DNA from 4 places in the Streptomyces sp. NBC_00557 genome. Region 3 is predicted to be linked to each of the others. Evidence: riboswitches for the same ligand, from Rfam matches in the RefSeq annotation. Region 3 holds a riboswitch; each other region holds the start of a gene.
What was found. Region 3 has a riboswitch for cyclic di-AMP ahead of OG956_RS21035 (transglycosylase family protein). Riboswitches for the same ligand answer to the same signal wherever they lie in the genome.
Positions count from the first base shown of each region.

Region 1: linked by a shared signal. The riboswitch ahead of OG956_RS08670 (M23 family metallopeptidase) and the one ahead of OG956_RS21035 (transglycosylase family protein) in region 3 are both predicted to bind cyclic di-AMP.
Region 2: linked by a shared signal. The riboswitch ahead of OG956_RS13640 (C40 family peptidase) and the one ahead of OG956_RS21035 (transglycosylase family protein) in region 3 are both predicted to bind cyclic di-AMP.
Region 4: linked by a shared signal. The riboswitch ahead of OG956_RS14520 (transglycosylase SLT domain-containing protein) and the one ahead of OG956_RS21035 (transglycosylase family protein) in region 3 are both predicted to bind cyclic di-AMP.

Region 1 covers NZ_CP107796.1:2,129,104-2,131,296, forward strand. Annotated here, with positions in the region: gene OG956_RS08665 (GntR family transcriptional regulator) at 1-299, opposite strand, end outside; gene OG956_RS08670 (M23 family metallopeptidase) at 500-1,246, opposite strand; cyclic di-AMP (ydaO/yuaA leader) riboswitch at 1,259-1,419, opposite strand; gene OG956_RS08675 (M16 family metallopeptidase) at 1,631-2,193, opposite strand, start outside.
Region 2 covers NZ_CP107796.1:3,247,641-3,249,833, reverse strand. Annotated here, with positions in the region: gene OG956_RS13640 (C40 family peptidase) at 1-851, opposite strand, end outside; cyclic di-AMP (ydaO/yuaA leader) riboswitch at 859-1,027, opposite strand; gene pcrA (DNA helicase PcrA) at 1,238-2,193, shown strand, end outside.
Region 3 covers NZ_CP107796.1:4,826,914-4,829,106, reverse strand. Annotated here, with positions in the region: gene eno (phosphopyruvate hydratase) at 1-51, opposite strand, end outside; gene OG956_RS21035 (transglycosylase family protein) at 407-1,096, opposite strand; cyclic di-AMP (ydaO/yuaA leader) riboswitch at 1,101-1,273, opposite strand; gene OG956_RS21030 (transglycosylase family protein) at 1,472-2,193, opposite strand, start outside.
Region 4 covers NZ_CP107796.1:3,423,203-3,425,395, forward strand. Annotated here, with positions in the region: gene OG956_RS14515 (polyprenyl synthetase family protein) at 1-551, opposite strand, end outside; cyclic di-AMP (ydaO/yuaA leader) riboswitch at 1,168-1,339, shown strand; gene OG956_RS14520 (transglycosylase SLT domain-containing protein) at 1,343-1,831, shown strand; gene OG956_RS14525 (HAD family hydrolase) at 2,120-2,193, opposite strand, start outside.

The sequences.
Region 1 (2,193 bases), 2.7 Mb from region 3:
TGGGCCTCGGTGCGCCGCTGGGCGGCCCGCGCGGCCCCGAGTGGCTCCAGGAGCGTCCGCATCTCCAGCAGGTCGGCGGCCTCCTGCTCGGTCGGCTCGGCCACGCACGCGCCCGCGTGCCGGCGCGTCACCACGAACCCCTCGGCCTCCAGGGTGCGCAGGGCCTCCCGGACGGGGACGCGCGAGACGCCGTAGCGGCGGGCCAGGACTTCCTCGGTGAGGCGGCCGCCGCGCTCGTGGACGCCGGCGATGATGTCGTCCCGGATCGCCGTGCACACCGAATGCGCCGGAATACGCATGACCGACCTCCACCTTAATCCCCGTGAAACGCCGACGATGGACGCCTGTTCCGTGACTCTATTCCAAGGAGCCGGAATTTCCGACGGCAGGCCGGAAGCATGGGATATTTTTTGGTCAGCGCCACCGGAGGGAGCCGGCGGGAAAACGGCGAAAGCCCCGGCTCGGTGAGCCGGGGCCTCGTGCGCCGCGCGCCGCGGTGTCAGACGTTCACGCCGTGCTTGCGGAGGTAGGCGACGGGGTCGACGTCGGAGCCGTAGTCCGGGGTCGTACGGGCCTCGAAGTGCAGGTGCGGGCCGGTGGTGTTGCCGGTCGCGCCGGACAGGCCGATCTGCTGGCCCGGGACGACGCGCTGGCCCACGGAGACGCCGATGGACGACAGGTGGCCGTACTGGGTGTACATGCCGTCGGCCACCCTGATCACGATCTGGTTGCCGTACGCGCCGCCCCAGCCGGTGGAGACGACGGTGCCGGCGCCGACCGCGTGGACGGGCGTGCCGCTCGCCGCGTGGAAGTCGATGCCGGTGTGCGAGCCGGAGGACCACAGGGAGCTGCTGGCCTTGTAGCCGGTGGAGACGTAGGAGTTCGCGATCGGGGCGACGAAGGTGTTCAGCAGGCGCTTGCGCTCGGCCTCGCGCGCCGCGCGCTCCCGGGCCTCGCGCTCCTGCGCGGCCTTCCTGGCCGCTGCCTCCTCGGCCGCCTTCTGCTCGGCGGCCCGCTTCTGCGCGGCGGCCTGCGCGTCGATGTGCTCGGCCACGTCGTCGCTGACGGCGAGGACCGGGGTGAGGCCGGTCTGCGCCACGGTGTTCTCGGCGGCGAGCGCCGGGGAGGCGGCGAGGGTGCCGATGACACCGGTGGTGGTGAGGGCAGCGACGCCGGCCGCCTGAGCGGTGGTGCGCTTGACCCGGCCGGGCTTGCGGTGCTTCCCGGTGGCGCACATGAACGCCATGGAGTGGCTGGTCCTTTCCTTCCCTCTCGCCTACCGGGTTAGCTGACGGGTTCGGAGCAGGAAGGTCTCCTACGGGCTCCCTCGCGGCTCGCGCGGGCGCCCGATTCACCCCAGGGACGTGGGTCCCCGGCTCCCCTGGCTCGCGCCGTACGGGGACTCGGCGATGGCTGTCCGGTGCCGCGGGTGCGGCGCACTGCCGGCGGACAGCCCGGACGACGCTACGAAAACCCCCTTTCGAATCCCAAACGGATCCGGGTCTTTGTAGCGCATCCCACAGGGCAGACAGGCAACCTCCGCCCCAAATCGGGCATCTGAGGAAGCGAGTGGAACAGCGTGGGGCTCCGACGGTCCACAGACCGTCGGAGCCCCACGCGCGCGTGGCCGCTACTCGGCCGCCACGACGCTCACTTCGCCGATGCCGAGCGCCTCCACTGGCGCCTTGATCTGCGACGCGTCGCCGACCAGGACGGTCACCAGGCGGTCCACCGGGAAGGCGTTCACGACGGCGGCCGTGGCCTCCACGGTGCCCGTCGCCGCGAGCCGCTGATACAGCGTCGCCTGGAAGTCGTCGGGCAGGTGCTGCTCGACCTGGTCGGCCAGCGTGCTCGCGACGGCCGCCGCGGTCTCGTACTTCAGCGGCGCGACCCCGACCAGGTTCTGCACCGCCACGTCCCGCTCGGCGTCGGTCAGGCCCTCCGCCGCGAGGGTGCGCAGCACCTTCCACAGGTCGTCCAGCGCCGGGCCGGTGTTGGGGGTGTCCACGGAGCCGCTGATGGCGAGCATCGACGCGCCCGTGCCGTCCGGCGCGGACCGAAGGACCTGGCCGAAGGCGCGCACCCCGTAGGTGTAGCCCTTCTCCTCGCGCAGCACGCGGTCCAGGCGGGAGGTGAGGGTGCCGCCGAGGCAGTAGGTGCCGAGCACCTGGGCGGGCCACACCCGGTCGTGCC
Region 2 (2,193 bases), 1.6 Mb from region 3:
CCCCACACATAGGGCTTGCCGAGCTGCGCGCGGGCGAAGGCCAACGCCTTCTCGGCCTTCGTGTCGTACGAGCTGGACGCCGTGGACCCCGCCGAGCCGGAGGCGGACGCCGTGGACGAGGACGAGTCGGCCTGCTGCCGGGCCGCCTGCTGCTTCGCCAGCTCCGCCGCCCTGCGGGCCGCCTCCTGCTGCTTCTCCCGCTCGATGGCGGCCAGCCGGGCCTTCTCCTGGGCCGTCAGCGTGGCCAGCAGCTCGCGCGCGGAGGCCAGTTTCCGCTGCACGGTGGCCTTGGCGGTGCGCAGATCGCGCTGTGACGCGTCCAGCGTGCGCAGGCTGTCGGAGGCCTGCCGCCGCTCCTTCATGGTCGCGGCCTGCTCGCCGATGTAGGCGTCGACCGCGCGCTTCTCCCGTGAGGTCAGCCGGTTCATCAGCTGGCTCTGGTCGAAGTAGTCCTGCGGGTCGTTCGCGAGCAGGAAGGTGGCCGTGCCGGGAGCGGCGGCGCCGGTGCGGTACTGGGCGGCGGCGAAGGAACCCAGCTCCTCGCGTGCCTTGTTGAGGCGCTCGGTGCGCCGGGCGAGCTCGTCGCGCAGGGCGTCGACGCGTCCCCGCTGCCTGCCGGTCCGCTCCTTGGCCGCGTTGTACTTCTCGGTCGCCGACTCCGCCTGGCGGTAGAGGTCGTCGACCTTCTTCTCGACCTCCTCCAGGCTGGGCTTGGCGTGATCGGTTCTCGGGGCGGCCTCGGCGGTCTGCGAGAACACGGCCATGGAGGTGAGGGCGGCGGTGGCGAGGGCGGGGGTGCGGAGGCCCGCGCCAGAGGTCCCGCCGGGGCGCGGCTTGCGGTGCGACGCCAAGGGAGGCGACTCCTTCCAATGGGCCGCCTACCGGGTTAGCTGTCGGGTTCGGGCGGTGGTTCGGAAGGGTTGCCCTACGGCGTCGTCCCCTCGGGAGTCGGCCGATTCACCCCGGGATCGGTTGGGTCCCCGGCTCCGCGCGCCGAGGGGCGCGCCGGACTCGGCGGAGGCCGCGCACGCGGCCTGACGGCAACCTAGCCAACTCGTGTGACTACTGTGAAGGTTGGTGCGTGATATGTCCGATACATTTTTGTGATCCGCCGCCGGGATCGCCGCCCCGTCATCGGGTGATTCCGCAGCGTGAGGGACATGTCGTACCGCCTGTGACCGTCGTCTTTACGGGACGGCGACCAGTTGTCGGTGGCGCGCCCTAGACTCGTAGAGCGATGAGCAGCCTCTTTGACGACAGCTTCCTGGCGGACCTCCAGGCCCCTCGCGGGCACGAGGAGGAGCCCCCGCCGCCGCCCGAGGACGATCACGCTCCGGAGCCGGTTCCGGACGATCTGTTCGGCGGGAAGTTCGACGCGCCGCCGGACCGGGACACCCACTACCGCGACGGCGCCCCGCGCCCCGCCCTCGACTCGGCGGCCCTGCTGGAGGGGCTGAACGACAACCAGCGCGCCGCCGTCGTGCACTCCGGCTCCCCGCTGCTCATCGTCGCCGGCGCCGGCTCCGGCAAGACCCGCGTCCTGACCCACCGCATCGCCTACCTGCTCGCCGAGCGGCACGTGCACCCGGGCCAGATCCTCGCGATCACCTTCACCAACAAGGCCGCGGGCGAGATGAAGGAGCGCGTCGAGCAGCTCGTCGGCCCGCGCGCGAACGCGATGTGGGTGATGACCTTCCACAGCGCCTGCGTGCGCATCCTGCGCCGCGAGAGCAAGAAGCTCGGCTTCACCTCCAGCTTCTCCATCTACGACGCCGCTGACAGCAAGCGCCTGATGGCCCTGGTCTGCCGCGACCTGGACCTCGACCCCAAGCGCTTCCCGCCGAAGTCGTTCAGCGCGAAGATCAGCAACCTGAAGAACGAGCTGATCGACGAGGAGGACTTCGCCGCCCAGGCCACCGACGGCTTCGAGAAGACCCTCGCCCAGGCCTACGCGCTCTACCAGTCGCGGCTGCGCGAGGCGAACGCGCTCGACTTCGACGACCTGATCATGACGACGGTCAACCTGCTGCGCGCCTTCCCGGACGTGGCCGAGCACTACCGCCGCCGCTTCCGCCATGTCCTGGTCGACGAGTACCAGGACACCAACCACGCCCAGTACGCCCTCGTCCGCGAGCTGGTGGGTACGGGCGAGCACGACGAGGACACCCCGCCCGGCGAGTACGACATCCCGCC
Region 3 (2,193 bases):
GCCTCGGGAGTCCAGGATTTCCCGGGCTACGACGACGTCGATGGACGGCACGAGCATCTCCTTCTTGGGATGTGACGCTGGAAGTGCGGGGCGTGTGCCTTGCGGCCGCGCCGTGCGACTAGAGCCTAACCGTCCCCGGGGCGCCGGCCACCGACCGACCGTCCCGTGGACGGGAGGGACACGCAGACGGTACCTATTGTTCACCGCCGGAACAAAGGGGGGTGCGAGGGAACACCAGAAGACGGCCGGGCAAAGAAAAGCCCCGCCCCGGCGCGTACGGGGGAACACGCGCCGGGGCGGGGAGCCCGTGGGGACGGGGGGTGGCCCTCACGAGGCCTCCCGTTGGGGGGCGGCGGCTGTGAGGGCGCTGTGGGCCGGATCGGAGCCGGGCGTCAGGCGCCGGCCGTCACTTGAGGTGCAGCTGCTGGCCCGGGTAGATCAGGTCGGCGTTCTTGACGATGTCCTTGTTCAGCTGGAACAGCTTCTGCCAGCCGCCCTGCACGCCGTGCTTCGCGGCGATGGAGCTGAGGGTGTCGCCCTTGACCACCTTGTACTCGCCGTCACCCTTCTTGACCTTGGCGCCGGTCGGGGTGGTGACGGTCTTGCTCGCCGACGGGGCCGTGCGCGTGGTGGAGCGGGTGGCGGCCTGCTTGCCGGTGGAGCGGGTGACGGTGCCGCTCGACGACGACTTCGTGGAGGCGGCGGGGGCGGAGCCGTTGTACGGCGTGCTGCTCAGGCCGGTGCCGCAGACCGGCCAGGCGCCCTTGCCCTGGCCCGCGAGGACCTTCTCGGCGACGGCGATCTGCTGGGCCTTGGTGGCCAGGTCGGCGCGCGGGGCGTAGGCGGTGCCGCCGTAAGCGGCCCAGGTGGAGTTGGTGAACTGCAGGCCGCCGTAGAAGCCGTTGCCCGTGTTGATGGACCAGTTCCCACCGGACTCGCACTGGGCGACGGCGTCCCACTGGGAGGCGGTGGCGGCGGAGGCGTTGCCCGCGGCCATCAGCGGGGCGGCGACGGCGGCGCCGGTGACACCGGCGAGCGCGACGGCACGGACGGCCTTGGACGGGCGGCGGTGCTTGCCCTTGGCGGAAAACAGCATGGATCGATCCCCTCACCGACGCCTGCGAGGTGAGCTGTCGGGTTCGGGCCGGTTGAGTTGCCCGGCCGCACTCCCGCTTGCGCGAGGTGCGGCTTCACCCCTAGCCGGCCGGGCAGCAACTGCTCGGCGCGGCACTTACCTTGGGTCCCCCGCTCCTGCCTACGGCGCTTGACGCGACGACTGTTCCCGGGCAACCGCTGGCAGGATTCGGCGTTGCGACTGCCGGGGCTCGTGGTGACGAGCGGTCCTGACCGTAGACACGCCGTCGGCCGAATTTCAAAGACGATCAGGGCTTCTGAGACTCATCCCACACTTTCTCCAAATCGGACATTGCGTGATCAAGTGGGGCGTCAACTAGCCCTGGCCAGCGCCGTTTTATCCGTCGGTTTTCAGGGTCTGACCGGCGGCGATGTCGTCGGGGTCGGCGCCGATGACCTTCTTGTTGCTCTCATAGAGCGCGCGCCAGCCGCCGTCGACGCCGAGCGAGTCGGCGATGGAGGCGAGGGTGTCGCCCTCGCGGACGGTGTACGTGTCCGGCCCGCGGCCGGCGTGACGGCCGGACGACGAGGACTTCTGACCGTTTGTCACACTTTCGTCCGCACTTGCGCCACGGTGACGTCCGCCACTGCTGAGCGCTCCGGTGTCGACCAGGCTCCAAGAACCGGCACTCTGCTGGTAATTGTCCGGCATGTCGGCACCCGGCGTGTCGCTGGAGGGACCGGCACTCCCCCGCGAACTTCCGGTGTCCTGTGCGCCGGACTCATGAGATTTGTCCGACTTGGGGGTGCCGGCTCCGGTGGAGTCGGCCGTGCCCGGGGTGCCGGTGGCGTCGCCCGGGGCGGGCGTGCTGCTCGCGTCCGGGGAGGGGCTGGAGGTGCCGGAGCCGGAGGAGTCGGAGCCGGACGCCCGGCCCGAACCGGAGCCATTGGAGGACGAATCAGGCAGACCGGACGAACTGGAGCCGTCCGCCGAGCCGGAGGCGCCGTCCGAACCGCCGCTGCCACCGGAGCCGCCGACGCCCGTGTCGACGTCGAGCGAACCGGAGTGGGAGGTCAGCCCGGCGGTCAGCGCGCACATGGCCCACGGCGCGGTGCCCT
Region 4 (2,193 bases), 1.4 Mb from region 3:
ACCAGCGAGCCCGTCTTGCCGGCGAGCACGTCGAGGTAGTGCTCGACCGGGTCGCGGCCGTCGGAGGGACCGGCGGTCTCCAGGATCTGGCCGGTGACCAGCCGTTCGAACGCGAGGGCCTGCACCCGGACCGCCTCGGGGCCGAGGTCGGCGAGGATCTGGGAGGCGCGGGCGAAGAGGAAGTCGCCGGTGAGGACCGCGACGGAGTTGCCCCAGCGGGTGTTGGCGCTGTCCACGCCGCGTCGCACGGCCGCCTCGTCCATGACGTCGTCGTGGTACAGCGTGGCCAGGTGGGTCAGCTCCACGACCACGGCCGACGGCACGACGCCCGGCGCGTAGGGGTCGCCGAACTGGGCCGCGAGCATCACGAGCAGCGGCCGGAACCGCTTCCCGCCGGCCCGTACGAGGTGCTGCGCTGCCTCCGTGATGAACGGGACCTCGCTCTTGGTGGCCTCGAGCAAGCCTTCCTCGACAGCCGCCAATCCGGCCTGGACATCGGCTTCCAGAGCCTGGTCCCGCACGCTCAGCCCGAACGGCCCGACGACGGTCACGAGGGGTCTCCTGTCTGCTGGTGTCTACTGGCGATTACACGGTTTGTCGATAGGTCGCTGCCATCACTCAAGTCAGCGTATCCGGTCCCTGTTCGATCACCGATAGCGCCCACCGGTCCAGCCCGGGTGCTACCGGGCCATGACCGGTATGTTTTCGATCAAGTGGTAAAAACGTACATTCATCGACTTAACAGGAACCCACCCGCTTTGTCGCGAACGACAGGCGGGCGGAGCCTCCCCGTGCACCCTCCTCCATGCCGCCGCGATCACCTACGGCATCGGCAGACATCGCGATCACCACGACAACGACGGGCACCATGCCACGGGTTCCGCCACTCAGCCGATCCACGCAAATCCCTCATGTCGGATTTGGAATACTTTGTTATTTCGTGAGTTGGGTCACGCGCCGCCTCACAGGCGGGAACCCGCCGCACCCCTCTCCCTCTTTGCCCGGGCGGCGAGTTGAGACTTGGCAACCGCAAAGGATCAAGTACCCCACACGGCATCGATCAAGGCCAAATGGGGCATTATGTGACGCAGACACTTGTTCCCGGCGTGTGCTCTCGCATACCTTCCCGGCCGTCGGGCGGACGCCGAATCCTGCCGCCGCCCGCTCACCCATCCACGGACCATTCGTACGGCAGGAGCGGGGGACCCAGGTAAGTCGCCGGACCGGTCGGCACCGCACCGGTACGGCTAGGGGTGAAGCCGTGTCTCCTTTGGGCACGGCCGGGCACCTCCCCGCCCGAACCCGACAGCTCACCTCGCAGGCGTCGGAGAGGAACGTCCCCATGCCTGCAGCCGCTCGGCACCGCCGACCCCGCAACAGCCGCCTCGCCCGCGTCCTCGCCGCCGCCGGCACCGGCGCCGCCGTACTCGCCCTGCCGCTCATCGGCGCCACCAGCGCCTCCGCGGCCACCACCAGCGGCACCACGACCCCCGCCACCCCCGGCGGGTACCGGAACAACCTGGACGGCTGGATCCGCCAGTCGCTCGCGATCATGTCCCAGAAGGGCATCCCCGGCACCTACGACGGCATTTACCGCAACATCATGCGGGAGTCCTCCGGCAACCCGAACGCCGTCAACCTGTGGGACTCCAACGCCGCCGCGGGCATCCCGTCCAAGGGCCTGCTCCAGGTGATCGATCCCACGTTCAAGGCGTACCACGTGGCCGGCACCTCCTTCAGCCCGTACGACCCCGTCGCCAACATCACCGCGGCCTGCAACTACGCCGCCGCCCGCTACGGGTCCATCGACAACGTCAACAGCGCCTACTGACGGCCCTCCACACACCTCCACAGCCCACTCCCTGAGGGCCCCTGCGCCTCCACGGGCCCGCCCCTGAACGGTCCAGCGACTCCGGCCGCCGCCGGCGCCGCGGCCGCTCCGACCCCGGCCGCCCGGCACGTTCCCCGCACCTGACGGACGGGGGTGTACCGGGCGGCCGCCGGGCATCCGGCACGCGTGCGCGTGCGCGCGTACACGCGCACACGCGGGCCGCGCGCGGCCTTCGCCGGGCGGCCGAGTACCGATGTGCCGGCGGCCGGTCCGTCCGGTGCGCGAGGGTCAGCGGACCGGAAACAGTCGTTCGAGGGCGACGGCGACGCCGTCGTCCTCGTTCGACAGGGTGATCTCGTCCG